3 regions of the Pseudoalteromonas sp. SG44-17 genome follow, and region 2 is predicted to be linked to each of the others. Evidence: predicted binding sites of a transcription regulator. Region 2 holds the regulator's gene; each other region holds the start of a gene.
What was found. The regulator FliA, encoded in region 2, starts transcription of late flagellar genes. The targets are predictions, from matches to a motif close to CTAAAGNTNNNNNNNNNNNNGCCGATA.
Positions count from the first base shown of each region.

Region 1: pomA (flagellar motor protein PomA) is a predicted target of FliA. The motif match lies at 4,074-4,100, and genes of this name have one in related genera.
Region 3: H5182_RS20335 (DUF5610 domain-containing protein) is a predicted target of FliA. The motif match lies at 9,159-9,185, and genes of this name have one in related genera.

Region 1 is NZ_JACJEV010000004.1:2,847-13,766, forward strand. Features, by position in the region: gene H5182_RS04160 (DNA topoisomerase III) at 1-1,625, opposite strand, end outside; gene H5182_RS04165 (hypothetical protein) at 1,698-2,180, opposite strand; gene H5182_RS04170 (flagellar motor protein MotB) at 2,320-3,240, opposite strand; gene pomA (flagellar motor protein PomA) at 3,243-4,010, opposite strand; gene H5182_RS04180 (exodeoxyribonuclease VII small subunit) at 4,312-4,554, shown strand; gene ispA ((2E,6E)-farnesyl diphosphate synthase) at 4,558-5,445, shown strand; gene dxs (1-deoxy-D-xylulose-5-phosphate synthase) at 5,551-7,413, shown strand; gene H5182_RS04195 (ligand-binding sensor domain-containing diguanylate cyclase) at 7,473-10,559, opposite strand; gene H5182_RS04200 (phosphatidylglycerophosphatase A) at 10,589-10,920, opposite strand, start outside.
Region 2 is NZ_JACJEV010000009.1:54,862-65,781, reverse strand. Features, by position in the region: gene H5182_RS08770 (chemotaxis response regulator protein-glutamate methylesterase) at 1-866, opposite strand, end outside; gene H5182_RS08765 (chemotaxis protein CheA) at 935-3,133, opposite strand; gene H5182_RS08760 (protein phosphatase CheZ) at 3,148-3,912, opposite strand; gene cheY (chemotaxis response regulator CheY) at 3,930-4,313, opposite strand; gene H5182_RS08750 (RNA polymerase sigma factor FliA) at 4,354-5,064, opposite strand; gene H5182_RS08745 (MinD/ParA family protein) at 5,091-5,951, opposite strand; gene flhF (flagellar biosynthesis protein FlhF) at 5,944-7,425, opposite strand; gene flhA (flagellar biosynthesis protein FlhA) at 7,449-9,557, opposite strand; gene flhB (flagellar biosynthesis protein FlhB) at 9,653-10,783, opposite strand; gene fliR (flagellar biosynthetic protein FliR) at 10,793-10,920, opposite strand, start outside.
Region 3 is NZ_JACJEV010000046.1:1,084-12,003, reverse strand. Features, by position in the region: gene gspL (type II secretion system protein GspL) at 1-638, shown strand, start outside; gene gspM (type II secretion system protein GspM) at 635-1,108, shown strand; gene H5182_RS20385 (type II secretion system protein N) at 1,112-1,870, shown strand; gene H5182_RS20380 (UPF0149 family protein) at 1,889-2,509, shown strand; gene H5182_RS20375 (hypothetical protein) at 2,512-2,715, opposite strand; gene H5182_RS20370 (hypothetical protein) at 2,715-3,074, opposite strand; gene ccoG (cytochrome c oxidase accessory protein CcoG) at 3,366-4,796, shown strand; gene H5182_RS20360 (serine/threonine protein kinase) at 4,861-5,838, shown strand; gene H5182_RS20355 (thiol:disulfide interchange protein DsbA/DsbL) at 5,868-6,491, shown strand; gene H5182_RS20350 (thiol:disulfide interchange protein DsbA/DsbL) at 6,526-7,164, shown strand; gene H5182_RS20345 (DUF523 domain-containing protein) at 7,230-7,679, shown strand; gene trmA (tRNA (uridine(54)-C5)-methyltransferase TrmA) at 7,685-8,785, opposite strand; gene H5182_RS20335 (DUF5610 domain-containing protein) at 9,215-10,336, shown strand; gene murI (glutamate racemase) at 10,400-10,920, shown strand, end outside.

The DNA of each region.
Region 1 (10,920 bases), on a different contig from region 2:
CGTCTTAAAAATTGTCTTCTAAATAATAACTCTAAAATACCCGCTCTGGTTGCTTCGGTTCCTAAGCCGTCTGTTTCTTTGAGTATTTTTTTGATTTCTGGATCTTTAACGTACCGACTAATACCTGTCATTGCACTAAGCAGCGTTGCATCATTGAAATGAGCTGGCGGGCTGGTCATTTTATCAATTACTTCACCGCGTTCACACTGCAACTGTTGCCCTTTAATTAATGGCGGCAATATCTGCTCATCTTTTAATGCGGTTTTTCCCATTAACGCTTTAAAGCCTAAACTTACATCTTGTTTTGCGTTGGCTTTAAAGATACCACCATTAATTGTTATTTCAGCCTTTGTTTCATTGTAAATGTAGTCTGGATAAAACTGGATCAGATAATGACGGCTAATAAGACCATACACTTTACCTTCTTCAACGCTCAAACTTGCTGACTTTTGCTGCTTAGCGGTAGGAATAATGGCGTGATGCGCAGCCACCTTAGCATCGTTAAAACACTTACTGCGTTTACTCACATCTGCGCCTTGGCAATGAGTGTCATTTTGCCCGCCATTGATGGCAATTGCCTTTATTATACTGGCTGCTTCTTGGTGATGATCTTTGGGCAAGTAACGATTGTCTGAACGTGGATAGGTAATTAGCTTGTGACGCTCATATAAATTTTGACAAATATCCAATACCTTTTGTGCAGGCATTGAAAAAGCTTTCGCAGCATCAATTTGTAACGCTGACAAATTATACGGCAAAGGTGCTTGTTGCTTTTTCTGCTTTTGTTCAAGCGCAGTAACTTCACCTGATTGATTAGAAATTCGCGACGCAACATTCTCAGCAAGGCCTCGATGGAGCACTCGCCCCTCTTCATCTTGATAAGGTTCACACGCTTTGCTTGGTTGCCACTTTGCTGTAAACGGCTCTTTATTTTCGGTACTTAAATGAGCTAATACTTCATAAAAAGGTTTTGGCACAAAATTAGCAATCTCGTTATCACGCTGGACAACCAATCCTAATATCGGTGTTTGTACACGCCCTACTGATAATACATTACCAAACCCTGCTTTTTGACCTGCAAGCGTATAGGCGCGCGTTAAATTCATACCAAACAGCCAATCAGCTCGCGAACGCGCCAAAGCAGATACACTAAGTGGAATAAATTCACGGTTAGAGCGAACGTTTTGCAGCGACTTTTTAACCGCGCTAACATTCAAATCACTGATCAATAAACGTTGAATTTGCTGTTTTTTGGCTTGGCTAAGTTTAACTTGCTCAATCACCTCATCAACAAGTAATTGCCCTTCTCTGTCTGGATCACCAGCATGAACAAGTTGATCAGCTTGTTTGATTAACTTTTTAAGTACCGTAAGTTGCTTACGAGTTTTAGATTTTGCTTTTAACTGCCATTGCTGTGGGATAATCGGTAAGTCATCAAAGCGCCATTTTTTATATTGCTCATTATAATCATCAGGCTCTGCTTGCTCGAGCAAGTGGCCTATACACCAAGAAACACAATCGCCATTAGCCACTTCAATATAGCCATCATGTTTTTTATGAGGCTTTGGTAGCGCATCAGCAATGGCACGACCTAAAGATGGCTTCTCGGCTATATAAAGTTTCATAGGGCACTATCAACAACTGGTTATTTACACAGTAGTTTAGCACACGTAATTTAATCTACAAATAGTTAATGATTAGCTCTTTAGACTGCGATTTTTTCGCATAAATAAATACAACAGAGGAAGGTAGCACACTACGACAGTGCCAATATTGATTAACGGTAATAACGTTTTATATAGCATAGTGCTATACGATAAATCCCAAAGGTGGCGATCCACTAATCTAAATAATTGTAAGATAGGCGCACTAATTACAACCAACTGACCAATCACACTTTGCCAAAGATACACTTTATCTTTAATAGCCCAGTAAGCAATCAAAGCCATCCAAGCAATATCATTAAAAGCCCAAACTACATAACGCCAAATATAAGGGTCATCTAACTCTCTAAGGCTATTATGTATCAAGGTTCCATATAAAAAAAATAATGCAGTCGTTAAGGTAAAACGCAAAGCAAGCCAATCTTTGCGAAGATAAAAAACAAAAATAGCTGGGCTTAAAATAAACACCCAGCTTTTAGTTAGTATTGATATAGCACTTATAAACCAATCAGGCATTAGCTAGTCTGGCTTTTTATCATCGTCACCATCACCATTGCCCGGCATATAGCTATATTTATCAACGTTTTTCATCAGACACTCCGTTACACTTGTTAAAAAACTACTTTAAGCTAAATTAGGTACTTTGCCAAGCATCTTAACGCACATCTATCGGATCTGATTCCTTAGCCTTGCCTTGCATTATTGAAATTTCCACGCGGCGATTACGTCGTCTATCCGCATCAGAATCATTTGGAACAAGTGGTCGAGTTTCGGCATGACCGACAACAACCATTCTGGTTTTATCAAAGCCTTGTGCTTTTTGCATTTCAGTTGCAACCGCAACTGCACGCTTCGATGATAAATCCCAGTTATTGGTATACAGCTCATTCGAAACTTGAAAATCATCAGTATGACCAGACACCGTAATTTCACCTGGCACATCTTTTAGTAACGCAGCTATATCACGAATAATTGGTTTAAACTTAGGTTGTAAAAATGCACTCCCAGATGGAAATGAACCATTTTCACGAATACGAATAATAATTTGCTGACCTAATGATTCCAACTCAACAGCACCATCCATGATTTGTTGTTCCAATTGCTGGGCTATCTTTTTAACTAACTCATTAACCTGCTCTTGATCAGCTGCAGAAATAGATTGTTCTGATGCTTGTTGTTGCGCCGTACTTTGTGACTCACCGCCACGCTTATTACCGCGTTGCTCTTGACGACCGCCAGCTGAGCTTTCATCACCAGCCTGAAACTCAAGCATTTGCTGGGTCATTTCGACAGTTTGCTGTTGAATGGTTTCGATTGGAGTAGGTTCAGGTTTACCTGGGGTGAACTCCATCGCGATAACGGATGTTCCTTTGGGAATATCTTTTACTTCTATTTTATTTTGTACACCAAAGGCAAACTTCATTGAGCCTGCGATTTGTTTAAATTTAAGTACATCCATTTCTGAAAACGCGAGTAAAAGTACAAAGAAGCACATCAATAGTGACATCAAATCCGCGAAGGTACCCATCCATGCTGGTAACCCGGGTGGTGGACACTTGCACTCTTGATCTGACATGCTTACTCCTCAGTATCCACTTTTCGTTTTGATTCAGCTAGGTAGTTTTTCAAAATACCTTCGATGACTTTTGGGTTTTGGCCATCTTGTATACCTAATACCGCATCTAAAATTAGCCGCTGATTCATTGCTTCTTCGTCTTTACGCAATTCCAATTTTACTTGGATAGGAATTGCCACCACGTTTGCTAAAAACGCACCATATAATGTTGTTAAAAGCGCTACCGCCATCGCAGGACCAATCGCTTTAGGGTCATCCATATTCGACAACATCGCAACTAGACCAATCAAAGTACCGATCATACCCATCGCAGGCGCAATATCGGCAAGCGCTTTAAACAAACCGGCCCCAGATTCATGACGAGTAGAAGTAAGAGAAATATCTTTTTGCAAGGTGGCACGAACAACATCAGCGTCATGACCGTCAACAAGCATATCAACCCCTTTACGCATAAACGCATTGGGTATTTCTGCTTCCTCTAGTGCTAAAAATCCGCCTTTACGGGCCGAGTCTGCAAGTTCAACTGCTTTTTCGATAAGCTCTTCAGGTGACTCTATTTTGAACATGAAGGCTTTAGCTGCGACTTTACCGATACCGAGGAATTGACTCATCGTATAGTTTGATAACACTATAAAAATCGAACCACCGAAAACAATAACCACCGATGGCGTGTTATAAAACATAGCCACTTCGCCGCCACTACTTAGTACCATTGACATAGCAATAAGACCAATAGCTCCGAGAATACCTATAATGGTTGCTAAATCCACTTACCCCTCCAGAGGAATCGATGCTTTGTTGCTACCAGCAACAAATTTTTATTATTAACAGCTTATCGGCAATCTATTGAATTACTTAAACCATTTAATGAAAAAAATGAAATGAAAGTTTTCAACCCTATTTGGCATTTTAAGCTACCATTGATAACCTGCAAGGTTTAAGCAAAGGTATAAATAATTAAAAGTGGCAAGAAAACAATTAATTATTCAAAAAAAATGCATCACCCTTTGACCTAGTTTAGCATTCCCCCTAAAATTGGCCTCACATTTCTATCATCTAAGTTAAATCAGTATGGCGACGAAAAAACCAGAGAACCTAAGCTTCGAGCAAGCGCTTGATGAATTATCCTTAATCGTCACAGAAATGGAGCAAGGAGAGCTTTCCCTTGAGCAATCGTTAAAACAGTTTGAACGCGGTATTGCTTTAGCTGGCGCATCTTCAAGTAAGTTACAACAAGCTGAACAAAAAGTGGCGATTTTAATGGGTAGTGATAGTCAGTCACCACTTACTAACTTTGATAATGATTTGGAATAACGGGTGTTAATAACAGAGCAAATAAAATGTGCTCAACAAGATGTTGAAGCCACTCTCAATCGGTATTTTGAGCAACCGCTCGATACCGAGCAAAGCATCAAACAAGCCACCCACTACAGCGTTTTAAATGGCGGTAAACGATTACGGCCATTTTTAGTGTATGCCACGGGAAAAATGCTTGGCGCAAATAAACAAGATTTAGACGTGTTGGCTGCTGCTATTGAATGTATTCATAGTTATTCGTTAGTTCATGATGATTTACCCGCGATGGATGACGACGACCTGCGACGTGGTAGACCGACTTGCCATATTGTCTATGGCGAAGCTCATGCTATTTTAGCTGGTGATGCGCTGCAAACATTAGCGTTTGATTTAATTGCTAACCATTCATTTAACGTTCCTGCACAGCAACAGTTAAAAATGATTGCAGCACTTGCCAAAGCATCGGGTATTGAAGGTATGGTCGGTGGTCAAGCACTGGATATTGCAGCGACTGACAAATTAGTCAATTTAGCTGAGCTCGAACGTATCCATAAATTAAAAACAGGTGCTTTGTTAAATTGTGCAATTACTTTAGGTGCATTATGCGCAGCTGATACAAATCAACAAACATTATTACAATTAAAACAGTTTGGTGATGCAATTGGACTGGCTTTTCAGGTGCAAGACGATATTCTTGACATCGAAGGTGATACCCAAGTCTTAGGTAAACCACAAGGCTCCGATGTTGCAGCAAATAAAGCGACCTACCCTGCTCTACTTGGGCTTACAGGTGCAAAACAAAAAGCACAATCATTACTAAAATGCGCACTCGATGCGTTAGCAGCAATAGATGCTGACACTTCTGAGCTAGAAAACTTGGCAAAATACATTGTTGAACGCGATTATTAATTCTAGGCTCTAGCTTGAGCAAGTAATGATGTACAAAATAACTAAAGAATCAGAGTAATATTACGCTATAATGACCTCTGGTTAGCGAAGGATGTATTAAAAATCATGACACTTGATAGTAGCAAGTATCCATTATTAGGTTTGGTTGACGAACCAGCCCAGTTGCGTGATTTAGCGCAAGACAAATTACCTGCTTTTAGTAATGAGTTACGTGATTACTTACTAAACTCAGTCTCGCAAAGTAGTGGTCACTTAGCATCAGGTTTAGGCACAGTTGAGCTTACTGTAGCGCTTCATTATGTATATAACACCCCTGAAGATCGCTTAGTATGGGATGTAGGCCATCAAGCATACCCACATAAAATTCTCACAGGGCGCCGTGATCAAATGCACACGATCCGCCAAAAAGACGGTTTACATCCGTTTCCATTTCGTGAAGAAAGCCACTACGACACTTTTAGTGTTGGCCATTCAAGCACCTCGATCTCTGCTGCTTTAGGCATGTCAATTGCGGCGCAAAAAGAAGGCAAAGGACGAAAAACAGTAGCGGTTATTGGTGATGGTGCGATTACCGCGGGTATGGCGTTTGAAGCAATGAATCACTTAGGTGATGTTAAATCTGACATGCTGATCATATTAAACGATAACGAAATGTCGATTTCTGAAAATGTCGGTGCACTAACTAATCATTTCGCTCGTATCTTATCAGGCAGTTTTTACACTAACATTCGTGAAGGTAGTAAAAAGCTGCTATCTGGCGTGCCACCAGTAAAAGAATTAGCCAGCCGCATGGAAGAGCACTTAAAAGGCATGGTTATCCCAGGCACCTTTTTTGAAGAGTTAGGCTTAAATTACATTGGCCCAATTGATGGTCATGATGTAAACATGTTGGTTGATACACTGCGCAATATGCGTAACCTAAAAGGGCCGCAGTTACTGCATATCAAAACCCAGAAAGGTAAAGGCTATAAACCAGCAGAAGCAGATCCAATAGGCTATCACGGCGTACCTAAGTTCGACCCTGCGATTTCCAGCCTACCAAAATCAAAACCAGGCGCTGCGACTTTTTCTAAAGTATTTGGCGATTGGTTGTGTGACATGGCAAGTCAAGATGAAAAGCTTATGGCAATCACCCCGGCTATGCGTGAAGGCTCAGGCATGGTGCGTTTTTCAAAAGAATACCCTGAGCAATATTTTGATGTTGCCATTGCCGAGCAACACGCGGTTACTTTAGCCGCAGGTTTTGCCTGCGAAGGCTTAAAACCAGTTGTCGCTATTTATTCAAGCTTTTTACAACGTGCCTACGATCAGCTTATTCACGATGTTGCTCTGCAAAACTTACCCGTGTTATTTGCAATTGACCGTGCTGGTATTGTTGGTGCTGATGGCGAAACTCATCAAGGCGCATACGATTTAAGCTTTATCCGTTGTATCCCCAATATGATTATCATGGCACCGAGTGATACTAATGAATGTCGTCAAATGCTGTACACTGGTTATCGTTGTAACAGCCCTGTTGCAGTTCGTTATCCTCGTGGTAGTGCTGGCACAACTGAAATCTGCGAGCAAATGACCGAGCTTGAAATTGGTAAAGGTCGTGTGATTAAACAAGGCGCTAAAATCGCAGTTTTATCCTTTGGTACTTTACTTGAAAACGCTCAACTGGCAGTCAATGAATTAAATGCCAGCCTCGTTGATATGCGTTTTGTTAAACCTCTTGATAGCGCACTAATCGACACTTTATTAGCCGATCATGACGTCATTGTAACCCTTGAAGATAACGCGATTGTTGGTGGTGCAGGCTCTGCTGTTAATGAATATTTAGCAGCTATAAAAGCAAAAGTAAGCATCCTTAATTTAGGTATTCCTGATGAGTTCATCAAGCATGGAACACAAGAACAAATGCATGATGAAATGGGCTTAGGTGAACAAGGTATCTTAACCTCAATCAAAGCCTTTATAAGCTAACATCCTATTTAATAAAAAAAGGAGCCGCTGGCTCCTTTTTTATTCTCACGTGATTAGAGCTAGCGCATCCACACTTTGATATCTGCTAAACCATTGGCTTGTAATACGCTCAGTTGTTGCTCAACATTATTGGTTTGCTCAAATTCAAAGGCATCTAACTGTTCATCAAAGGTGATGTTTGCAATACCATCGCCACCGCGCTTTTTAACTTGATGTAGCGCGATATCCGCTAAGTTGACAGAGGTTTCCCAACCAATAACCTGACCACCTAATAATGGTAATGGGTAAAATGAAAAGCCAATCGATGCAGTCAAGTTTATACTGTCACCACTGGGCAACTTAAATGTGTGATCAGCAATTACTTTACACAGCTGTGCAACATAACTGTCGATTGCAGTGCGTTTAAAGTCACGTAGCAGTAACAAGAATTCATCACCACTCCAACGGGCAACATAATCGGATCCTTGCGTACGAGAGTTAAGCAATGCAGCCATTTGCTGCAAACAACTATCACCACCAATCGGTCCATAAGCGTCATTAATGCGGCTAAAATTATCAAAATTAATGATTAGCAACACCAAGGATTTCCCCTGCGCTTGTAATGATTGTGAGTTACGCTGGAAGTGCTCTATATCTTTTGGTAGTTGATCAAATAAGAAGCGGCGGCTTCTCAGCCCAGTAAGTTCATCAGAGTGACTCATAAGCTTTAGCTGAGAGTTAACTTGATTAAGCTTATCATTAGCTTGGCGCAGCTCCCCGGTGCGTTCTGTGATTAAACTTTCAAGCGCGGTTTGCTTACGGCGTTCTTGCTTTCTAAATACCCAAAACACTAAATAAAATAATAAAATAAAACTACCAGTGATCAACAGCCGAAAATAAATTGTTTCATCAAACCGTCTTGGTACTACAAATGAATATTCCGTACTTTGCGCTTTTTGCCAACCTTCACCTTGTCGTTTAGCCTCAAGTTGAAACAAAAATGCACCAGGCGGTAAATTGGTATAAATAGCTTCACGGCGGGTATTAGCATAACGCCAATCGCTGTCTAAACCAGTTAAACGATAGCGAAACTCAATACTGGTCGGTGCATAATAGTCTATCGCAGTGTATTTAAGGGTGATATCACGCTCATCGATTTCTAATTCAGGATTACGCCCTAATGCAGCTGTTGCAAGTTTACGTATCCCAGTATTTAAACTCTCAACCTTTGGCTGTAATGGTTTAACGCCAAACAGCTCAATATCTTTAGGGATCTCCACGACCCCCTGTAGGCTCGGATACCACATTGAATTGCCTAACTCCGCCACAGCATCATGGCCAAGGCCGGTACAACACTGGCTGGCCTTACCGTCTAGTTGACGATCGTATGACGAAATAACCTGCTCTACTTTTAAGCTTTCAATATCGTTACTAAACTGCTCAACCGGCATTCGGTAGACACCTTTCATGGTACTAACCCATATGCGCTTGAGCTTTTCATCATAACGTAAACTAAAAATAGAACCGTAAGGTAAGCCATTGGTAGCATCTAACTGACGCCAATGCCCTTGTGTGCTTCGATAAAATAAACCATCATTTAATGAGCCGATTAATATACCAACTCCATCAATGTTTAAGATGCTTGTAACATAAGCACTTTCAAGACTCGTTTGATCGCCAATTTTTTCAATACCACGATCAGTAAAGTAGTAAGCGCCTTTGCTAGTGCCAATTAAACCAAAATTAGCTTCATCAACGACATAAGTAATAAACTTACTGCCTAAAAATGCGTTATAAGCAAATGGGGTTAAACCACCGTAACTAAGCCGATACATACCCCGGCCAGTACCAAGCCAAAAGCCTCCTTTGCTGGAGCGACTAATCGCAAACACCGGGTTATCTTTTAAAGCGCGTCCAGGGACAGTGAACAAGGTGTTGTTTTCATAAATATACACACCACGCCCAGTGGCGATATATAACCGTGAGCCATCAAACTGTAAATCATGCACGGCTGCACGTCCGTATTGATTACTTGGGATTTGATTGATAAAGTTTTTATCTAAATCAAAGTAGCCTACACCACTGCGGTTAGCGACCCACAATCTCCCATCGGGCGCTTGGCTAATGGCCATAACCGCTTCGGTCATTTGTGATATAGCTGAGTGACGTTCTATTCTGCCTTCGTGCGCAAGCCATAATCCTTCACTAAAACTCGCAAGCCAAATATTATTATCATTATCGCGATATAAATCAGCAAACCAAATACTTTGGTCAAGTTGGCTCGGTTCAACCCATTGCCAATCGCCGGAGTTGTCTCGAAACAGTAAGCGCCCATAGGTCGAAATCCACAGTGCTCCATTTGAGTCACTCATAAATTTATAAACCGCTGAGTTATTCGCATTGGGAAGTGGAAAAGGCCTTAACTCGTCATCTAAATCTAAAAAGTAAGCACCGAGCTCTGACGCTAAATATAAGTTTCCTTCCAGCCATGCTAAATCGTGAATAATCGTTTGTGCTAAACGCTCAGGTATCGATACCTTAGCAGTTAGTTCTAAGCGTAACTTTGCAAAATCAGAGGAGGAATTAGTTAACCGTAGCAAGTATCGTTCATTCACCAGCCAGATCCCTTCTGGCGATAATGCCAGCTGACTGACAGTACCAACAATCTGCTTTACTGAACTGGCACTCATCACAGGGACTAGTAAGTCATGCACTGCGCTGACATTGATCTGATTGCGAGATACAAAGTACAGGCCATTCGCTGCTATCCAAATACTGCCTTTCGCATCTTCGATAACATCGCGTACAGGGCCTTTTACACTAAACTCTTGCGCTGCCATAGTGGTGGGATCGATGACCACAATACCATCTTTAGTACCAATCCATAAATAGCCTTCGCTATCGACAAGTAATTTATTAATGCCGTTACTGGGTAAAAAATTACTATTTAAGGTGTTGTAATTAGTGAATGTATTGCCATCAAAGCGACTGAGGCCAAACTGAGTTCCCAGCCACATATAGCCTTGCTTATCTTGCACGACACTTTTAAGTGACTGCGATGGTAAGCCATTTTGCATATTCCATTGTTTTACAACATAGTCGGTAATTGACGCCTTACTTGGCATACTGCAGAACAGCACAATAATAACCAATAAAAATCGCATCATAACGTCAATACCTCGTTGCAAAACTAAGGTTAAAAGGGCAAATAACCCATTTTAAACAATGCCTGAACACAAATTAAAGAAAATATACCAGCTAAAACATCATCCGCCATAATACCTACACCACCATGAACCCGCTTATCAAGAAAGCGAATAGGACCTGGTTTAGCGATATCAAAAAAACGAAATAACAAAAAACCCACTAACAAAGACTGCCAACTTAATGCAGCTCCGATCATGGTAATGTAAAATCCGGCAACTTCATCCCATACAATCGCGGGATGATCATGTACTCCCAGATCATCAGCGGTTTTGCCACATGCCCATATACCAAAAATACTAATAACCACCGCAAATACAATTT
Region 2 (10,920 bases):
CTGGGCTTATAAGTGATCCGCGCACTGTCGTCCTCAAAAACACGTAACGTGCGATTTCCACCTCGTCCCTCAACCAGCATCTGTTGACCACCTGGCGCTAGATAAGCGACGCCTGGCATTAATCGGTCGCCTTGTTGTGCTTCTTTTACTTTTATTTTGCACAAGCCATTTAAACGAGCGGCAAATGCTGGCGTAAACGCAGCTGGCATATGCTGTATTAACAAAATGGGATGTGGGAAGTTGGCCGGCAACTTAGTCAAAATAGTTTGCAGTGCGACAGGCCCCCCTGTGGAGGTGCCTATTGCAACTATTTGATATTTCTTACCCGAAGCACGTGTATTAGCTGCAATGTTCGAAGCGGGCGCTGTGCTGCGGTTAAAACTTCTATCAGGTTGAGTTATCGCAGGTCGACTTGTTGTACCTGCAGAAACGGAAGGTGTCGGTGTCGGCCTACTGAAGCGTGATAGACGCTTGCGTCCAATTTCTTTTACTTTATTTTGTAATAACTTAATCGCATCTTCATTATTACGAGCAATATCTTCAAATTTTTTCGGTAAAAAATCTAAAGCACCCGCATCAAGTGCGTCTAAGGTTGCTGTTGCGCCATCACGGGTCAAGGAAGAGAACATCAGAATTGGGGTTGGATTTGCTGCCATGATCTCTTTTACAGCACTAATACCATCAAGCACAGGCATTTCAACATCCATAGTGATTACATCTGGACGCAATTGATTTGTCTTGTCTACCGCTTCTCTGCCATTTACCGCAAAACCAATTACTTCAATATCCTTATCTTGCTCGAGTATTTCGCTCACCCTGCGGCGAAAGAAACTTGAATCATCAACAACTAAAACTTTAACTGCCATTGGCATACTCTATGTAAATTTTATCTGTGAGAGCCATATATAGCTCTCACAATAAGATAAGAATTGGACTAACCTGCGTAATGTTTTAACAGGTTTGGAACATCTAAGATTAGCGCTATACCACCGTCAGACGTGATCGTTGCACCTGCCATACCAGGTGTTCCTTGTAGTAAAGCATCAAGCGGTTTAATAACAACTTCTTCTTGACCAATCAATGAATCCACTACAAAACCAACTTGTTGCGTACCTATTTGTACAATTACAACATGGCCTTGAGCTTTGCGTAATGATCTGTCAGCACCTTTGACTAACCAATGTTCTAAATAAAACAACGGTCGTGCTTTCTTACGAACAATAATGGTTAATTGGCCATCAACTACATTCGTTTTAGTTAGATCTAGGTGGAATATTTCATTAACACCAGCCAGTGGTAATGCAAATGTTTGCTCACCGACAACCACCATCAATGTCGGCAAAATAGCCAACGTTAACGGAACTTTAATTTCTAGGATTGTACCTACACCTAGCTCAGATTGAATACTCACAGAACCATTTAGTTGGGTAATTTTGGTTTTCACCACATCCATACCCACACCACGACCCGAAATATCAGAGATCTGTTCTTTGGTGGAAAAGCCTGGTGCAAAAATAAGGTTATAGGCTTCTGTATCAGATAATCGAGCAGCTTGCTCGTGATCAAGCACCCCTTTATTGATTGCTATTTTTTTCAGCTTTTCGGGATCCATACCAGCACCATCATCTCGGATGGTAAGCAAAATATGATCACCTTCTTGCGATGCTGATAAAGTTACAGTCCCAGTCCTTGCTTTACCTGCCGCTTCACGCACATCAGGCATTTCAATACCGTGGTCTACAGAGTTACGCACCAAGTGGACTAAAGGATCTGCCAGTGCCTCAACTAAGTTTTTATCTAAATCAGTTTCTTCACCCACGAGCAATAAATTGATGTCTTTTTTCAAACTGCGGGCTAAATCACGTACTACGCGAGGGAAACGACCGAACACTTTCTTGATCGGTTGCATCCGCGTTTTCATCACCGCACCTTGCAAGTCCGCAGTTACTACATCAAGGTTTGAAATGGCTTTACCCATCGCTTCACTTTCAGTATTGGTTGCTAAACTGACTAGGCGATTGCGCACTAGCACAAGTTCACCGACCATATTCATTATTTGATCAAGGCGTTTTGTATCAACGCGCACAGTGGTATCAGCTTGTGGTGGAACTGATTTTTTCGCAACAGCTGTCGCTGGAGCTGGCTTTTCAGCCGCTTTCGCAGGCTCAGACACTGCTGGTTTAGGCGCAGGTTTAGCTGCGGCAACAGGTGCTGGGGGAGGGACTGGTTTTTGAGCGGGTGTTGGCTCAGTATCTGCAACTGCTTGTGGTGCACTCCCTTTACCGTGCAATTCATCTAATAATGCTTCAAACTCATCATCGCTGATCTCGTCTGGACTATTACTTTTAGTTGGCTCTGATGACGCTTGGGGCGGTTTAGGCGCAGTATTTTCGGTGCTTGCAGCATCTTTATTACTGACCAAACCAAAGCTACCAACACCATGTAATTCATCTAATAAATTATCGAATTCGTCATCAGTAATATCACTATTTGATGACTCATTGCTAACTGTTACTGCTGGAGTTACAGGACTTTGTCCTTTTCCATGCAGCTCATCTAGCAAACTTTCAAATTCATCTTCTGATATATCATCGATTTGAACATCTTTTTTATCGCTATCAACTTGACCATCAAATAACAAGTCAAATGCAAATGGATCATCAGAATCATCTAAAATAGCATCAGCATCAACAACAGGAGTATCGTCTGCAGGCTCAGCAGCGCCAGTTAGTTCTTCAGCAGTTGGCGGCAATCCCAATTTATGTAAAACAGCCAGCAACTCTGGATTTGCAGGTTCTGGTTTTTCTCGGCTTTGGATGGTCGCAAACATTTCGTTGATAGTATCGAGCGCTTGCAAGATCACGTCCATCAGCTCAGAATTAACCTTACGAACACCTTGACGCAATAAATCGAAAACGTTTTCTGCACCGTGACAAGCGTCAACTAGCTCAGTCATGCTTAAAAAACCTGCGCCGCCTTTTACCGTATGAAAACCACGGAAAATTGCATTGAGTAATTCGGTATCATCTGGGTTATTTTCAAGCTCCACCAGCTGTTCTGACAAAAGCTCAAGAATTTCTCCAGCCTCTACTAGAAAATCTTGTAAAATATCTTCATCGACTTCAAAGCTCATGCAGTTCTCTCCTCTTAGAAGCCCAAGCTTGATAATAAATCATCAACATCATCTTGTCCTGAGACAACATCATCACGAGATTCTTTATCAATAATTGGCCCTTCAGGGCCTGCAAGTGTATTTTCAGCAGGCGGTTTTTCAATGACTGGTGCTATTGTTTTTGTTTCGCTATCATCTTGGCTACCAAATGCTGTCAACAAGTGGATCAAGCTGTCTTCTACTTCTCTGACAAGCTCTATCACTCGACGGATCACTTGACCTGTTAAATCTTGAAAATCTTGTGCCATCAAGACATTGGTCATGAGTCCTTGCAACTCATCCGTTTTAGTTTGCGAGCTATTCATGAACTTATCTAAGCTGTGGCATAATGTTTTAAACTCACCTAGCTCAATTTCACGATTCATTAAACGATCCCAAGTGGGTTTAATGTCTGAAATATCATCTGCAAGCTGTTGGGCAATTGGTAAACTTGCTTCTACAGCATCCATGGTTTTATTAGCAGCGTTCTCTGTCATTTCCATAACATAGTTTAGACGCTGCTTAGCATCGGGGAGTGCGTCTTTGGTCAAATCAGCTAAACGTGTATCAAGCTCAAAATTTTTCAACGCATCATGAAGCTGACGCGTAAGTTTGCCTACTTCGGCAAATAATTCTGATTGCTCTTTTGACGCCGCATCAATAATTAACTGATCAGCTTTATCTTGTTCACCATTTTCAAGGTAAACCACAAGCTGCCGGGCTTGTTCTAAACTGATCTGAGGCGCAGCTGGTGCTGACATAAGCCTCTCCTATTTATTTAACCTAAACGCTCAAACACTTTTTCCAATTTGGTTTTCAGTGTTGCGGCTGTAAATGGTTTAACGATATAGCCGTTAACACCAGCTTGTGCAGCAGCAACAATTTGTTCTTTTTTAGCTTCTGCTGTTACCATTAAAACAGGGATGTGTTTCAGGCTGTCATCGGCCCTGATAGCGCGCAAGAGGTCAATTCCTTGCATGCCAGGCATGTTCCAATCTGTTACTACAAAATCAAATTCTTGATTCTGCAACATCGGTAAAGCTGTTGAGCCATCATCAGCTTCTTGTACATTTGTAAAACCCAAATCTCTTAACAGATTTTTGATAATACGTCTCATCGTCGAAAAATCATCAACAACAAGAATTTTCATGTTTTTATCCAAAACATCCTCCGGTGAGGTCTGAACCTATATTTACTTACTACTAGTTAATCCAGTCATTGATTTTTGCTTTGAGCTTAATCATCGCCTGACCATGTATCTGACTCACACGCGATTCGCTTACATCGAGTATATGTCCAATCTCTTTTAAATTCATTTCATCATTATAATAAAGCGACAATACTAACCCATCTCGTTCAGGTAAAGATTGTATAGCTGTTAATAATGATTGATTAAAACGTTCATTTTTAACGTTATTAAAGGGCTTGTCTAGTGCTAAATCATGTCCCACTGGTGTGATAACATCTTCATCAATTCCCAAGTCTTCTATACCTAAAACCTTACTTGAATTTACATCACTAAGAATATGATGGTACTCATCTAGCGTAATATCAAGTTTTTCAGCAACTTCACTATCTTTAGGTTCTCGATTCAGGCTGCTTTCTAGCTCACTAATCGCTTCAGCAACTCTGCGGCTATTACGGTGCACTGAGCGAGGAGCCCAATCACCTCGGCGCATTTCATCCAGCATCGCACCACGAATACGAATGCCTGCAAAGGTTTCAAAGCTTGCACCTTTAGTCGCATCAAAGTTTTTTGATGCTTCAATTAACCCTATCATCCCCGATTGAATCAAATCATCGAGTTGCACACTCGCGGGTAAACGAGCGATCAAATGACAAGCCACTTTTTTAACTAAAGAAGCATGTCGCTCAACAATCACATTTAAATTTTGTGTCGATTGATATCCCATCGCTTTATTCACCGATGCCGTCATAGTTAGCCGTTTACTAATTTTTCTATGAAAAATTCTAAATGGCCAGATGGTTGATTAGGTATAGGCCATTTAACTGCTTTTGTCGCTAATGTTTTAAATGCAATTGCCGCTGGAGAATTTGGAAATAAATCAACAATTACTTTTTGACGACGAGTTGCTTTACGCATGTTTTCATCATAAGGGACTGTTGCAACCAATTCCATTGAGACATCCAAAAAGCGATCCGTTACTTTTGAGAGCTTAGCAAATAGTTCGTGGCCTTCACGCATACTGCGCACCATATTAGCAACTATTTTAAACTTATACACACCATGCTCACGACTCAACACTTTGATTAATGCATAAGCGTCGGTTATTGAGGTCGGTTCATCACATACTACTACCATGACATCTTGCGCTGCGCGCGAAAAACTTAATACCATGTCAGAGATACCAGCAGCAGTATCAACAATTAATATATCAAATTCGGTATTCAACTCACTAAAAGCACGAATTAATCCAGCATGTTCTGATGGTGAAAGTTCCACCATACTTTGTGAGCCTGACGTCGCTGGTACTATTTTAATTCCTGCAGGCCCTTCAACTAAAATTTCATCGAGCTCACATTCACCTGATAGTACATGAGATAGATTACGTTCAACCCGAAGCCCTAACATCACATCACAATTTGCTAAACCCAAATCGGCATCCAGAACTAACACTCGGTTTCCGAGCTGACCCAACGCAATCGCAGTGTTAAGTGAGACGTTAGTTTTCCCTACGCCACCTTTACCACCTGTTACAGCGATAACTTTAACGCCGTTATTATTGTTTTGACTCATTTTACGCAGGCCACTTGCTTGATCTAATACTGTGTTAATCATACATCCCTACTGTGCTTGACGCTACTGCTTGGCGTCGTGAATGTTGTGCTTTTGTTCTTTTTAAATACAATTGTTCTGCTTTTTTTACTAATTTCTCTGCATTGGCGACCCGAATGTCCTCTGGAACGCGCTGACCGTTAGTAAGATACCCTATTGGAAGGCGATTTTGAATCGCTATACTAATAATCTCACCTAAACTTAATGATTCGTCTAATTTAGTGAAAATACAGCCACTTAATTGTACCTTCTTAAAATGTCTTACGGTTTCTTGTAAAACATTAATTTGTGCGGTCGCACTGAGCACTAAATAATTGCGAATATCGACACGTTGATTACGCATTAATGTATTTAGCTGCTCAGTTAAACGTAAATCACGTTGGCTCATTCCCGCGGTATCTATTAATACTAGACGCTTATTTCGTAAATGATATAAAACTTCTGCTAATTCATTGGCATCTTTAACTTGTTTTACACCACAACCGATGATCCGGCCATAAGTAGCTAACTGTTCATAAGCGCCAATACGGTAAGTATCAGTGGTAATTAGCGCAACTTTATCTGCACCATATTTTTGTGCGCCAAGGGCTGCAAGTTTTGCCACGGTTGTAGTTTTACCTACCCCAGTAGGACCAACAAGTGCATATACCCCGCCTTGGCGAAGGATTTCGTTATTTGTAGTATGCATTTGGTTTTCAACCATTTGCAATAGTGCTTGCCAGGCTTGCTGACGTGACACATCGTCCGGAATAAAGCAGGCCATTTGCTCTGCAACTTCACTGTCGATACCCATTCCAACTAAACGATCGATCATGCATGCGCGGGTAGGATCGCGACGCGCTAAATCTTGTTGCATCAAACCCGATACCTGATACTCAAGTAATTGACGCATCGCAGCCATTTCATCACGCATAGCGGTGATTTCATCTGTTTTGGCTGCACTTTTTGTTGGCATCGGAGTATCTAAATCATCAAAACCACTTTCTAGATCATCATCAAAACCTAAGCTATGTGCTTGCGTTTGTGGACGCGGCGCAGTATCGCGACGAGCAAAATCACTATGCGCTTGTGGTTCATGGCGAGCTTGCTGTGCTTGATGTTGTTGCTGTGGTTGATACTGAGTAGATGTATCAATGCCTGACTGGCTAAACATAGACGCAAGCTCAGGTGAGCGTGGACGCGGTGATTGGCGCTCTAATAATGCTTGTAAGCTATCAGCTACCGCAGCTTGCGGCTCATGCTGCGCACGTTGTGGCGCAGGTTTAACAAAGTTAGCATTCGTTTGCGGTTGCGCCTTAGCAACATGTGGTTGTGCCGGTGCTTTCGGGGCTGCTTTTTCATAATCAACGGCGGCAACAATCTCTACCCCATTGGCTAATTTTTTATTTGACATGATTACAGCATCTACACCGAGTTCATCTTTAACTTCTTTCAGTGCGGTGCGCATATCTTTAGCAAAAAAACGTTTTATTTTCATGGTTCAACCCCTTTAAAATCCGATTATTGGCCTACTGAGCTGACAATCTTGATCTGTCTTTCGTCTGGTACCTCTTGATAAGACATCACTCGCAATCCTGGAATGGTGTACTTAACAAAACGAGATAACACAGTGCGTAACATTCCTGACGTTAGCAATATCGAAGGTTCACCGGCCATTTCTTGGTTTTGATGCGCTTCATTTAATGATTGTTGAAGTCGCTCTGCAAGTCCTGGCTCTATTCCGGCACCTTCGTCGCCTGCATTTTGTAGTGACTGATGCAACATCTGTTCCAACTCAGGCGCCAAGGTTATGACAGGGATTTCTGATGACATTCCAACCGCGTCTTGAACAATTAATCTGCGCAGTGAAATTCGCACTGCTGCGGTTAATACATCAGGATCTTGGCTTCGAGGGCCATACTCAACAAGGGTTTGTACAATTGAACGCATATCGCGAATAGCAACGCCTTCATTTAATAAATTTTGTAATACTTTAACAATTGCTGTTAGTGGTAAAATATCTGGCACTAGCCCTTCAACTAAACGAGGATGACTTTTTGCCAGCATATCTAATAGATTTTGCACTTCCTCGTGGCCGAGTAACAAGGCCGCGCTGTTAGTTAGTAACTGACTAATATGCGTTGCTACCACAGTCGCTGCATCAACCACGGTATAACCGAGTGATTGTGCTTCATCTTTTTGATCTGGTTTGATCCAAATAGCGTCTAGACCAAAGGCAGGATCTTTAGTAGCAATCCCTTTTATTGGACCAAATACTTGGCCAGGATTAATAGCCAACTCATCACCGTGCTTAAGCTCGCCCTCACCACTTGAAACACCCATCATGGTAATTCTGTATGCATTTGGGTCTAACTCTAAGTTATCGCGAATATGCACCGGTGGAATTAAAAAACCAAGTTCTTGAGATAACTTTTTACGTACCCCTTTAATTCGGTTTAATAATTCGCCACCTTGTGATTGATCAACTAATGGAATTAAGCGATAGCCAACTTCGAGGCCAATTACATCAACTTGTTGTACATCATCCCAACCTAGCTCTTTTTGCTCTTGCTTGTTAGCAACACCAGTGCCTGTTGCACCGCCATTGGCAGCTTCTGCTTCCTTAGCAGCCGCTTCTTTGAGCTTACTTTGCTGGGTGTAATACGCTAAATAACCAAGTAAAGCACCAAGGCTTAAAAAGGCAAAATGTGGCATACCCGGGACCAAACCCATCACGATTAAAATACCCGAAGCAATAAATAATGATTTTTCGTTACCGAGTTGTTTCTTAAATTGATCGCCCATATTGAGCGATTCATTTTGACGAGTAACAACAATTGCAGTGCCAATAGATAACAGTAATGATGGTAATTGTGCAACTAGACCATCACCAATGGTCAGTAAGGTATACACTTCCATTGCGTTACCAAAGCTTAAATCATGCTGGATCATACCAACAAACAAGCCGCCAACAATATTGATGATCAGTATCACTATACCAGCAATCGCATCACCTTTTACAAACTTACTCGCACCATCCATAGAGCCATAAAAGTCCGCTTCACGGGTGACTTCTTCACGGCGGTCTCGTGCTTGCTCTGCACTAATAAAACCCGCATTCAAGTCGGCATCAATGGCCATTTGTTTGCCTGGCATCGCATCTAAGGTAAAGCGTGCCGATACCTCAGAGATCCTGCCTGCGCCTTTGGTGATTACCACAAAGTTGATGATGATCAAAATCAAAAACACCACTAAACCAACTGCGTAGTTGCCACCAATTACCACTGAACCAAAAGCTTCGATTACTTTACCTGCGGAATCGCCACCGTTATGGCCTTCAAGCAGCACCACCCGGGTACTGGCAACATTTAGTGCCAAACGCATAATAGTTGCAATCAATAGTACTGCGGGAAACATCCCAAATTCAACAGGCTTCATGGTGTAAACTGTCACTAACAACACCACTAATGCTAAAGCTATATTAAACGAGAAAAGAATGTCGAGTAAAAATGGCGGTAACGGTAAAATCACCATGCCCAGCGCAGCGAGCACCAGCAAAGGTGTACCAACACCTTTTAAATACTCTTTTTTATCTTTATTAAGTTGTTGTAATACAGCTTTAAATTCCATAATTCTACAATTTCAAAAAATTGACACTAAACGGAATTTGCAATAACTATTCCAAGTTATTAATTACGAGCTTAAAAGAATACTGATTATTCAAATCAATACTTATAGGCATCTGGAATTGGGAGTGTTTTATTCAATTTTGTAGGGCGTTTACCACGGCCTTTTTGAAAGCGTTTAAGCTGAAATACATAAGCTAAAACTTGTGCGACTGCAGTAAATAGTTGGTCAGGGATTTGTTCTCCTACTTCGGCAGTATGATACAGTGCTCGAGTAAGCATGGGGGACTCTACAATGGGTACCTCGTTACCTATGGCTATTTTTCTAATTTGCATCGCCATCTCATCAACGCCTTTGGCAACTAATATAGGCGCGCCAGCGCGCTCTGTGTCGTACTTTAATGCCACAGAGTAATGAGTAGGGTTGGTAACAACTACATCGGCATCTGGCACATCCTGCATCATGCGTCGCTGCGACATTTGTCTTTGCGTTTGTCTTATACGCGCTTTGATTTGCGGATCACCTTCAGAATTTTTATATTCATCTTTGACTTCTTGTAGAGTCATTTTTAATTCTTTGTGATGTTTATGGCTTTGATATGGCGCATCAATCGCAGCAATAATGGTTAAGGTGCAGGTCAGCCCTAAAAACATCCATGCGAGTATCTCTAAGGCATGAATGATATTGCCCGGCGCACTTTCAATACTCAGATGAAGAATTTCATCAAAGAAGGTGTTGATCAAAAAAATGGCAAAGCCCGCCACGACCACAAACTTTAAAATCGATTTCACCAACTCGACGCCCGCTTGTGGACCTAACATCCGCTTTATACCTTTTGCTGGTGACATTTTACTGGCTTTGGGTGCTGCCGCCTCCCAACTAAAGTTAAAACCACCTAACAAGGTATTACCTATGATACCCGCCAGCACAATAATAAACACGAACATCGCCATCGGAAATACTAGCGCATCAGCCACCGCTCCCCACACAGAAAACATTTTAGTAGTATCGTAGGTTTCATTGCGGTTCAAACTGAGCATGCGACCCATTATATTATACAGTCCCTTGCCAATCTCAGGTCCGTACATAAGTAATGAAATCGCTGAAAAAATAAGTACAAACATGGTGCCAAGCTCTTTTGAGCGCGCAACCTGGCCTTTCTTTTTCGCGTCGTCTACTTTTTTCCCCGTGGGTTCTTCGGTTTTTTCTTGACCTGAATCTTCAGCCATCACTCTCTCCTATGGGGAACAACCAACTAAAGTACACATTAACTCAATCATTTTTAGCCATTGAAATTCAAATTGAGTAACAAAGTTACCTAAGGTTGCCCAAATAATGACTAAACCTGCAACCAAGGTAAACGGAA
Region 3 (10,920 bases), on a different contig from region 2:
ATGTTGCACATTACAGCCCTGCCTCGCAATTTCCAGAAACGGTTAATCTTACGGCGCATACCGATGCTTATGATTTGCCGCTGGCGTTATTTGCTAAACAATTACCTGAGATAAAATTCAATCTTCGCCAAGGCCAATATCAACTGAAAAAGAAAAGCGCATTATGGTGGGCGTATTGGCAAGGTGCCGCCATTGCAGCGAGTGTCGCGTTAGTTGGCTCTGTGGCAGTAAAAAGTCTTGAATTGTATCAGTTAAATAGTGAGCTTGAAGTCGCTAAAACACAAGTGGTTGAGCGCTATCAAACGGCCTTTCCAGGGAAAACAGTTCGTCCGCATTTGATTAAAAACCAAATTCAGGGTGAATTGGCTAAATTAGAGGGTGGCAGCAGTGCCGGATTCCTAGATTTAACGAATGAGCTGGTGGGGGTATTTAGCCAAGTGCAAGAGTTTACTCCTGAGACATTGCGTTATGATCAACGTCGCAATGAACTTAGAGTTCGTGCTCGCGGAAAAGATTTTCAAACCTTTGGCAAAGTTAAAGCAATTCTTGAACAACGCGGATTAACTGTAGACCAAGGCTCATTAAATAATGATGGCGACTTTGTAGTCGGTGAAATAAAACTACGAGGTGCTGCATGAAACAACAACTTTTAAAACATTGGCGTGGCTTAAAAGAGCAAGAGCAACAGTTAGTGATGGTCGCTGGGGTTATTTTTGTTATTTTTATATTAGTTATGGGTATTTTTAGACCACTAAACAACGCGATAACTGAAGCTGAAAAAAACCAAGTTAAACAGCAAGAATTATTAGCGTGGGTTGATAACAGTATTGTTAAACTCAAAGCGGGTAGTGCGCGTGCTGTTACAAGTGACCAAAACTTGAGTCAAATAGTTAATGCTAGCCGCGCTCGCTACGATATAACCATAAGCAAAATGCAGCCTAGCGATAATTCATTAAGATTAACCATCGACTCGGTACAGTTTAATAAGCTCATAGAATGGCTTGATGAACTGGTAAACACTAAAGGCGTATTGATTGAAAATTTAGATCTCAGTCGCGATGATAAACCAGGCTACGTGCGCGTTAGCCGACTGGTATTAGAGAAGTAAAGAATGAAAAAAATAGCGATTCTTATAGTAATATTTTTCTTCGGTTTTATCTTTTTTGCACTATTAAAAACGCCAGCTGCAGTTGCGCTTAATTTAGCAAATCCTTATCTACCTAAAGATCTGCAAATAGGTAAAGCATCGGGTAGCATTTGGCAGGGTAGAATCATGCAGCTGCGCTATCAAGATGAACAGATTAATAATTTAAACTGGGATATTTCTGGTTGGGCATTATTCACCGGACAGCTTACAGGCAGTGTAAAGTTTGGTGATCCGCGACAGACCAGTGAACTGTCAGGACGCGGTGACTTTAGTTATGGTTTACTTGATCAAGTAGTTGCATTAAATGATGCTACATTGCGTTTGAGTGTTGAACGTGCGATGCAGCGTTTGCAGTTGCCATTACCTATTAATGCTAAAGGCAGAGTAATTGTTGAGTTAGATGAATATCTCTCAGGAGCGCCTTATTGTGATGCATTAAAAGGTGAAATCGCCAGTCCAAACATCGATGTGCAAGGATTGTCTGGCTGGTTTAGCGTTGGTCCATTAAGTGGCAAGTTAAGCTGTAAGTCGGGCGATATAGCCGTGTTAGTTGATCCTGAAAACCGCTTAGGCTTAGCGGCTGATGCAACCTTAAAAGCAAACATGGACTTTAAAGTGGCTGGATATATCAAGCCAGAAGCATCACTACCAAAAGAAGTACACGATGCCGCCAAATTTTTAGGCCGTGCAGATAGTGATGGCCGTTATCCATTAAATTTTTAAACAAGGCTGAATTGTTTTATGCAAATTCCTGAATTTACACAGCAACATGGCCAGCAGTTAAGTACGTATTTAGCGAGCCGCAATGGCGCCATGACATTTGTGCAGAGCCAAGGTTACTTATTTGCGGTTATTTGCTCTCCTGAGCCATTAGACGTACACGAGTGGCTTGAGCAGATAGTGCCAGATGCACACGGCCAGCTAGAAGAACAAACATTATTTGCATTTATGGCTTTGTATCATCAGATCAGTGAGCAAGTTTATGAAACAGGTTTTAAGCTCCCTGTAAGTTTACAGGTGAGTGATCAAGACGACAGCTACCTAGATTTGCATGAATGCCAGCAATGGTGTCAGGGTTTTGTTCAGGGAGCACAGGTGTATATTGATAAGCTAATGCAAGCTGATGCACTGACAACAGACTTAACTGATGCATTGCAAACCGCTTACGCCAGTTTAGGCTTTTTTGCTTTAGAGCCCCAGCTTATCACAACAATTGCCCAGCAAAATCAGCTTAGTGAAATACAACTATGCCAGCAACAGTATGAACTAATGGGAGATTTTGCATTAGGATTTGCTGAGTTAATAGAAATTATCGCGGTGCAAAGTGGTTTGTACGCAGATGAAGAAGATGGTTGGAGTTAGCATTATGCTAAATCCAACACAATTTCAGTACAGCCCTTAGGGCATTTAGCAACCCCTTGGCCGGGTTGCTGAGTCTTTAAATCTAACGTTAATATGCCTTGGCATACTTCACATTTAACCGTTTGCCCTTTCGCCAGCTTCTTCAGTAGGTTTTTATGTTGGTTAAACGATGCGCTGCTTTTTTTTGTTAAAGCTGAAAAATCCACTATTTACCTCTGCGCTCAGCCAATGATGTTGAGACGATGTCACACACTGTATTTAAACGATCTTCATAAAAATATAAGTTGAGATCTTTACTGCGGCAGTAACGAGTATGGAATAGCTGCAGCTGTTCATCAGTTTGCATGGTTTCTTCTAAATACTCTAACTCGCTTTCTGAAAGTGTTAGTTCTGACTTGATGCGGTTTTTTGCCATGCTCGCAGCGGGTCCACGGTTAATGTTGCTAGCACTACTTAATAGCCCTACACCTTCTCCTAATAACTTTTCTCGAGGTTCTTTTATCATTGGATGATCAATTGTGAATAACGCAAGTATCACTACAACTAGTACAAGGAATTTTTTCATATGTGAGTAAACTTTGATCTGAACGGGTACGAATTAGGCACCAGTGTAATAAAATGCCCCTTTGTAAAGCAAGCAAGTTAGGTGAATAAATTATTATCAATGAATATCAGCTTTTTTGAGGAGAGTTGGTATAATGACAGAGAACAATTAGATTTTTCAGAAATCTCTGAACTTTTACAGCACAGTAGTTCAGTTTGCACTATTTTTAAATGTAAGCTTAGTTGTTAGCTATCTAAATAGCGTTATATGATTGTTTGACTTTCATTCTCCAAGCGGCGTTGAGGAACTTCGATGGACAAGCAAATAAAAGTAAAAAATATTCCTAGTGAGGTCAAGATCGAAAAGCCCGATCTCTATGCTCAACAGGATAGATTTAATCCCCGCAATCGCATTTATGTACGTGCGGTTAAAGGGTTACATCAACTATTAAGACAGCGCATTGGTTTTCTTGGTATGTTGGCGTTCATGGCGCTGCCATGGATAAACTTTAATGACCAACAAGCTGTGTTATTTGACCTCATTGGTCAAAAATATAACATTTTTGGGCTAACTCTATGGCCACAAGATTTTACTATTCTTGCTTTTATTCTGATGCTTGCTGCATTCGCGTTATTCTTAGTGACCACCTTTTACGGTCGGGTATGGTGTGGCTATACGTGCCCGCAAACAGTCTGGACGTTTATTTTTATTTGGTTTGAAGAAAAGTTCGAAGGGACAGCGAATCAACGCAAGAAGCTTGATCAGCGACCAATGGACTTTGATAAATTTTGGCGTAAGACAGCCAAGCATACAGGTTGGATAGCTTTTTCTTTATACACCGCACTTACCTTTGTTGGTTATTTCACACCTATTCGTCAGCTGTTACCGGATTTTGTTACTTTTGATGTAGGTGGCTATGCGCTGGTTAGCATTATCGTATTTACTGTATGTACTTATGGTAATGCTGGATGGATGCGCGAAATTATGTGCTTGCATATCTGCCCGTATTCGCGCTTTCAATCTGCAATGTTTGATAAAGATACCTTCACAGTAAGCTACGATGAAAAACGTGGTGAAAATCGTGGGCCACGTAGTCGTAAACAAGATCGAGAAGAGCTTAGCTTAGGTGACTGTATTGACTGTAATTTGTGCGTACAAGTATGCCCAACAGGGATCGATATTCGCAATGGTCTGCAAGCTGAATGCATTAACTGTGGCGCCTGTATCGATGCCTGCGACGGAGTAATGGATAAGATGAATTATCCGCGCGGGCTTATCTCATATACCACTGAGCGTAACCTAGAAACGCCAGAGAATAAAACCAATCCTCTGCGCGCTAAGATTATTGGTTATATTGTTATATTAGTGGTGCTCAGCGCAGCGCTGGTAACGAATATTGTGATGCGTAAGCCAATGGACTTAGATATTATTCGCGATCGAAATCAACTCTATCGAGTCGATTTTAATGGGCTTGTCGAAAATACCTACACACTTAAAGTGATCAACAAAGCACAATACGAGCAAACCTTTAATATTAAGGTGGTAGGACTGGAGAACTTTAAGTACATAGGTAAGCAAACTTTTACCGTGCAAGCGGGCGAATCGCATAACGTGCCATTATCATTGGTGATGGATCCGTATGATTTGAAAGCGCCTATGACCGAGTTTAATTTTGTATTATCGCCAGTGGACAATCCAAGTTCACAAATTTCGCAGCCGAGTAACTTCTTTAAAGCGCGATAGTTAAGTACACTGATAACAAATAAAAAGCGGGATTTTCCCGCTTTTTTTATAATTGATGAGAATTATGAGTAAATTTAGTTTTGTTGACCTCACCCCGGATTCGATTTTAGATGCGGTCGAAAGTATTGGTATTTACGCAGAGTCTGGCTTATTAGCACTGAATAGTTACGAAAACCGTGTCTATCAATTCAAAGCTGAAGATGGCCTACGTTATGTGGTGAAATTTTATCGCCCCGAGCGCTGGAGTAAGGCACAAATACTCGAAGAGCATAGCTTTGCATTTGAATTGGCTGATGCTGAAGTGCCTGTAGTTGCGCCGATACAGCGTAATGGCGAAAGCTTATTTGAGCATAATGGTTATCTATTTACTTTGTTCCCAAGTGTCGGGGGGCGCATCTTTGAAGTTGATAATCTTGATCAGTTAGATGTGTTAGGACGCTTGATTGGTCGAATGCATCAAGCAGCTAAAGCCAATGTTTTTAGCGAACGTCCGGTCATAGGGTGTGACGAGTATCTAGATACAGCTAAAATTCAGTTACAAAACAGTAATCTGGTGCCTAGCAGTTTAACTACCGCGTTTTATACTATTTTGGATATGGTGATCGCTAAAACGAAATCGCTTTACCAGCAGGTGGATACTATACGTTTACATGGTGATTGCCATGCCGGTAATATTCTGTGGGCCGGTGATGCGTTGATGTTTGTTGATTTGGACGATAGTCGTCAAGGGCCTGCGATTCAAGATTTATGGATGATGCTTAGTGGCGATCGAAACAATCAACTGTTACAGTTAGATACCTTAGTGACTGCCTATGAAGAATTTTGTGATTTTGATCACACTCAACTCAAATTAATTGAACCATTACGGGCAATGCGTATGATTCATTATATGGGGTGGCTAGCTAAACGTTGGGAAGATCCGGCATTTCCGCGGAACTTTTCATGGTTTGCTGATGACAAATACTGGGAGCAACAAATTTTAGCGCTGAAAGAGCAGTATTCTGCACTTCAAGAGCCGCCGCTGAAGTTGCTGCCTAACTAATTATTAAAAATATCTGAAACGAGAGTCCAATGCTTAAAAAACTAAAATTGAGTTTACTACTGTTATGTTTACCTTTTGCTGCGATGGCTGCAGATTTTAAAGCTGGTGAGCACTATGACGTACTAAAAATTGAAAAAAGTAAAACCTCACAAGTAACAGAGTTCTTTTCATTTTATTGCCCGCACTGTTTTAAGTTTGAAGCTGTAGCTAAAGCAATGGAAAAAAGCTTGCCTGCAGGTACTGAGTTTGTAAAAAACCATGTCAACTTTTTAGGTGGTTTAGCGCCAGAAGTGCAAAGTAATTTGAGCTATGCATATATCATCGCTAAACAGCATAACAAAGGTGAGCAAGTTGCAGATCAAATGTTTGACAGCATTCATATAAAACGTGCTCCACTCAATAACATTAAAGACGTCAAAGCATTACTTGCAGTAAATGGTATTGATAGCGATACCTTTGATAAAGATATTGCCAGCATGCCTGTGATTGCGGCGGAAAAAGCCATGCAAGACAAGCAAAATAAGTTTTCACAAATGGGAGCCTTAACCGGTGTACCAACGTTTATCGTTAATGATAAATATAAAATCAATATCAATACCATCAAGAGCCAAGAGCAGCTTGATGAGTTAGTTGCCTTTTTATTACAACAATAAGCTATTAAAACAATAATTTTTGGAGTTTTTACCGATGATCAAATTAGTTAAAGCAGGATTGCTGGCACTTTTATTACCATTAGCCGCGAATGCAGCACCAACAACTTATGAAGAAGGTGTGCATTATGATGTAGTATCTGAGCGCGCTAGTAAAAAGCCAGAGGTAAAAGAGTTTTTCTCATTTTATTGTCCAGCGTGTAATAACTACGAAGCTCTATTAGTTGAGGTTAAACCTAAACTTGATACAAGTATTGAGTTTAAAAAGAGCCACGTCGATTTTGTTGGTGTGCGTGATCCTGAAAATCAACAAATGATTTCACAGGCACTTGCAACAGCTGAAGTACTACCACAAAAAGATGCCATTATTGCTGCTATGTTTAATCATGTTCACGTTAAACGTGCTAAGTTTAATGAATTAGCTGATGTTAAAGATGTATTTGTCGCGCAAGGTGTTGACGGTGATAAGTTTGATAAACTGTATAAAAGTTTTTCAGTACGCACTATGAGTTCAAAAATGAAGCGTGACCAAGATTACTATAAAGATAAGGGGGCACTGCGTGGTGTACCAACATTTATCGTAAATGGTAAATATAAGCTTAACCTAGGTCGTGAATCAGGTATTACTGAGCCTGAAGATATTAGCAAATTGATTAATTACTTAGCTGCTAAATAGAGCGGTTTAGTGTTTATTGTAAAAAAGCTCCGTACGCGGAGCTTTTTTGTTGCAGGTGGTAAGAAATGCATAAAATACTGGTTTCAAGTTGCTTACTTGGTGCTCCCGTGCGCTACGATGGTAGCGGACAACAGTTACTCCATCCTCAGCTTATCGCATGGCAGCAGCAGGAACGTATAGTCGCTTTTTGTCCTGAGATTGCTGGTGGTTTATCCACTCCTAGAGATCCTGCTGAAATCGTCAACGGTAAAGTGATTACCAATACTGGTGATGATGTGACACCGGAATTTCAGCTAGGTGCAAAACAAGCATTACGCCTTTGCCAACAGTACAATATTTGTTTTGCGCTATTAAAGGAATCAAGTCCTTCTTGTGGTCGTAATACAATTTACGATGGCTCGCACAGTGGTATTAAGGTGGTTGGAATGGGATTAACGGCTTCGCTATTAGAAAAGAATGGTATTAAAGTCTTTAGTGAGCAGCAAATGCCAGCGCTAGTAAAAGCACTGGCATAGATACTTTACAATTTACGTTGTAAAAATACCCCTGATTCAATGTGGTGGGTATATGGAAATTGGTCAAAAATCGCAAACCGTTTAACTTCATGAGTGCGAGTTAGGTGCTCTAAATCACGCTCTAGCGTATCAGGGTTACATGAGATATAAATAATACTCTCGTAGTTAGCCACCAAATCACATGTTAGTGTATCCATGCCTGCGCGCGGCGGATCAACTAAAATGGTCTGACAATCATAGCTGCTTAAGTCAATCCCTTCTAAACGTGAGAAGGTTCGTTCGCCTTTCATAGCTTGAGTAAACTCTTCGCTCGACATACGAATGATATCTAAGTTAGTTACGTTATTTTTAGCAATATTATACTGCGCTGAGTGTACTGACGATTTAGAAATTTCGGTTGCTAATACACGATTAAACGAACTAGCTAAGGCAATTGAAAAGTTACCGTTACCACAATAGAGCTCTAGTAAATCATTTTTTAGTGGTTTACATAAGTCTTGTGCCCACTCCAGCATCTTAATGTTTACTTTAGCATTTGGCTGCGTAAAGCTGTTTTCAACTTGTTGGTAAATAAGTTGCTGGCCATTAACTGTTAAACGCTCAGTAACAAAATCATCACCGAGTACTTCTTTTTGTTTGCGAGCACGCCCAATAAAATCAATTTTAAAGCGCTCACTCAATGATTCTTTTAGTGACTTGATAGCTGCTAGCCATTCTTCGTCGAGTGGTTTGTGATAAAGCAGACTCACTAAAATCTCACCGCTTAAACTAGAAAGATAATCTATTTGGAATAATTTACGACGCAAGACTTCACAGCCTTTAAGATTATCGATCATTGCCTGCATTACTTCCCCAATTAGCGGCGCTGCAGGGTCAAACACATCGACTCTGATTTTGTCTTTGGTGGCTTGATCAAACATAATGTGGAATAACTCATCGCCATCGTGCCATACTCTAAATTCAGCGCGTTGACGGTAATGAATTGGCTCAGAGGCAAAGACTTCTAATTGTTCAACACCAAAGCGTTGGAATTGCGCAATGATACGTTGCTCTTTTTCATTTAACTGTGCGTCGTATCCTGTTGTATCGATCTTTATAACCGCCATTACCTACTACCTTATTTCATTATGCTGTTTATCGGCGCTATTGTAGGGGGCAGGGATTATTTGTCTAGGGTCTGTTTATCTTTCTAGGTTAATTTTGCAGCTGTGCGTTTGGTTTTTAGGCAAGGCAGAGCCTATGTAGTGTGGTTATTCCCCATAAATAGGCGATAACGTAGCATAAATGCCAAACGCGCGCTGCCCGAAGGGTTCTGCCTAGGGGCGATTAACTCTTTGTTGCTCAATTTTTACTTAGCCCACTAGGTTACAAATCTCGCGCCGCGATTAAATCGCCCCGAGGTTGAACAAATTTTAATCCTTAAAGGTCAACAGGCCCTAATTTTGAGTAATAGCAAATGCTGTTTTTTTGTACATTTTACTTTAGTTATTTATTTTTGGGCCGATACTTAAGTAAGCAAAAATAGGAGTCGGATCATGAAAATTGGCAACTTTGGCTTTGTTCCAAACAACAACGTCAATAAATACAGTAACAAAGCTGCATTACAGCAACCTACAATACAGTCGCCTCAAGATAGTTACCAGCAACGTGGTAAAGAATTAGCAGCAAAAGTGTTAGGTGACAAAATGGCTGAGGCTTTAGGCTTACCTGTCGCGGAAGAGAAAAAAGACAAGCCACTATTTGATTTTGAAGAAATCGTCAAAAACGTTTTGGACTTTGTAACTGGTGCCGTTAAGAAAGCGCAAGTCAATGGAGCCGATAATGAAAAACTCAAAGGTATGCTTAGTGATGCACGCAAAGGTGTGCAAACAGGTATTGATGATGCTTATGGTGAATTAAAAGATACCGGTATTCTAAACGACGAAATTGAGCAGGGCATAGAAAAATCCAAAGAAGGTATTTTTAATGGCCTGGATGAGTTTGAAGAGGATTTATTTAACCCTAAACCGGATTCTGTCAGTGTTACTCAAGCACAGTATTTAAGTTTAAGTAATAATGCTCAGTATAACTTCACCACTGCAGAAGGTGACGAGGTGAGTATTAGTTTTGCTGATGCATTTAAACAGCAATCAGCCAGTAGTTATCAGCGTAATGGTCAAAATGAAGGCTATGCCAGTGCATCATCACAATCGCGGGAGTTATCATTTAGCATGTCAGTAAATGGTGACTTAAACGAAGATGAACAAAAGGCTATTAATGCAATGATGGAAGACTTGCAAAATGTTAGTAAAACATTTTTTGGTGGTGATTTGGAACAAGCCTTTGAACAAGCACAAGAGCTCAACTTAGGCAACGAACAGCTAGTCGCGTTTTCAATGGACTTAAAGCAAACTAAAACGTTTGCAGCGATAAAAGGCTATGAAGAGAATAAACCAACACCAGAGAAAGCTGTGGCTGAAAAAATAGCTCCATTTAATGACGATCTAAAAAATGCCTTTAATAAAGCGGGTGATCTTGGTTTGCAAAATGAACTGTCAGGCATTTTACAATGGTTAAATCAAGACCAAGAGGAAATAGGCAAATTAGTCGACTATACAAAATCAATGTTTGAGCAAATGAATAAATTGCGCTCAGCAGCACTAGAGAGTGAAGCATAAGCTTTATTTTCAGTACACCGCGTGGCAAACTGCTCAGCTTAGTTATTATAAGGAGCGAGTTGTTTGTCACCTCATATCATGGTTTTTGATTCGGGCATTGGTGGTACCACAGTGCTGAAGCATATCCAGCAATACATACCTGATGGCCTTTATAGTTATTTTATGGATAACGCCTACCTACCTTATGGAAAGCTGAGTCAACAAACCATAATTCAGCGCCTCACCGGATTATTAATTTTTATAGAAACACAACAATTACACGTTGATGTGTTAGTTATTGCTTGTAATACCGCATCTACTTCAGCACTGAGCGCGCTTCGCGAATTAACCACGATACCGATCGTCGGTGTAGTACCTGCAATTAAACCCGCCGCTTTATTATCTAAGTCACAGCATATTGCCTTATTGGCCACACCAGCAACAGTACAAAGTAGTTATACACAACAGTTGATAAGCCAGCATGGTCAAGCTGTCACAGTACATTTATATGCAAGTGTTGAACTTGTAACGTTGGCGGAACAAACATATCAAAGTAAAAAGATTATCCAAGACAAACTAGTTGCAGAGCTCGATAGTCTCGCTAT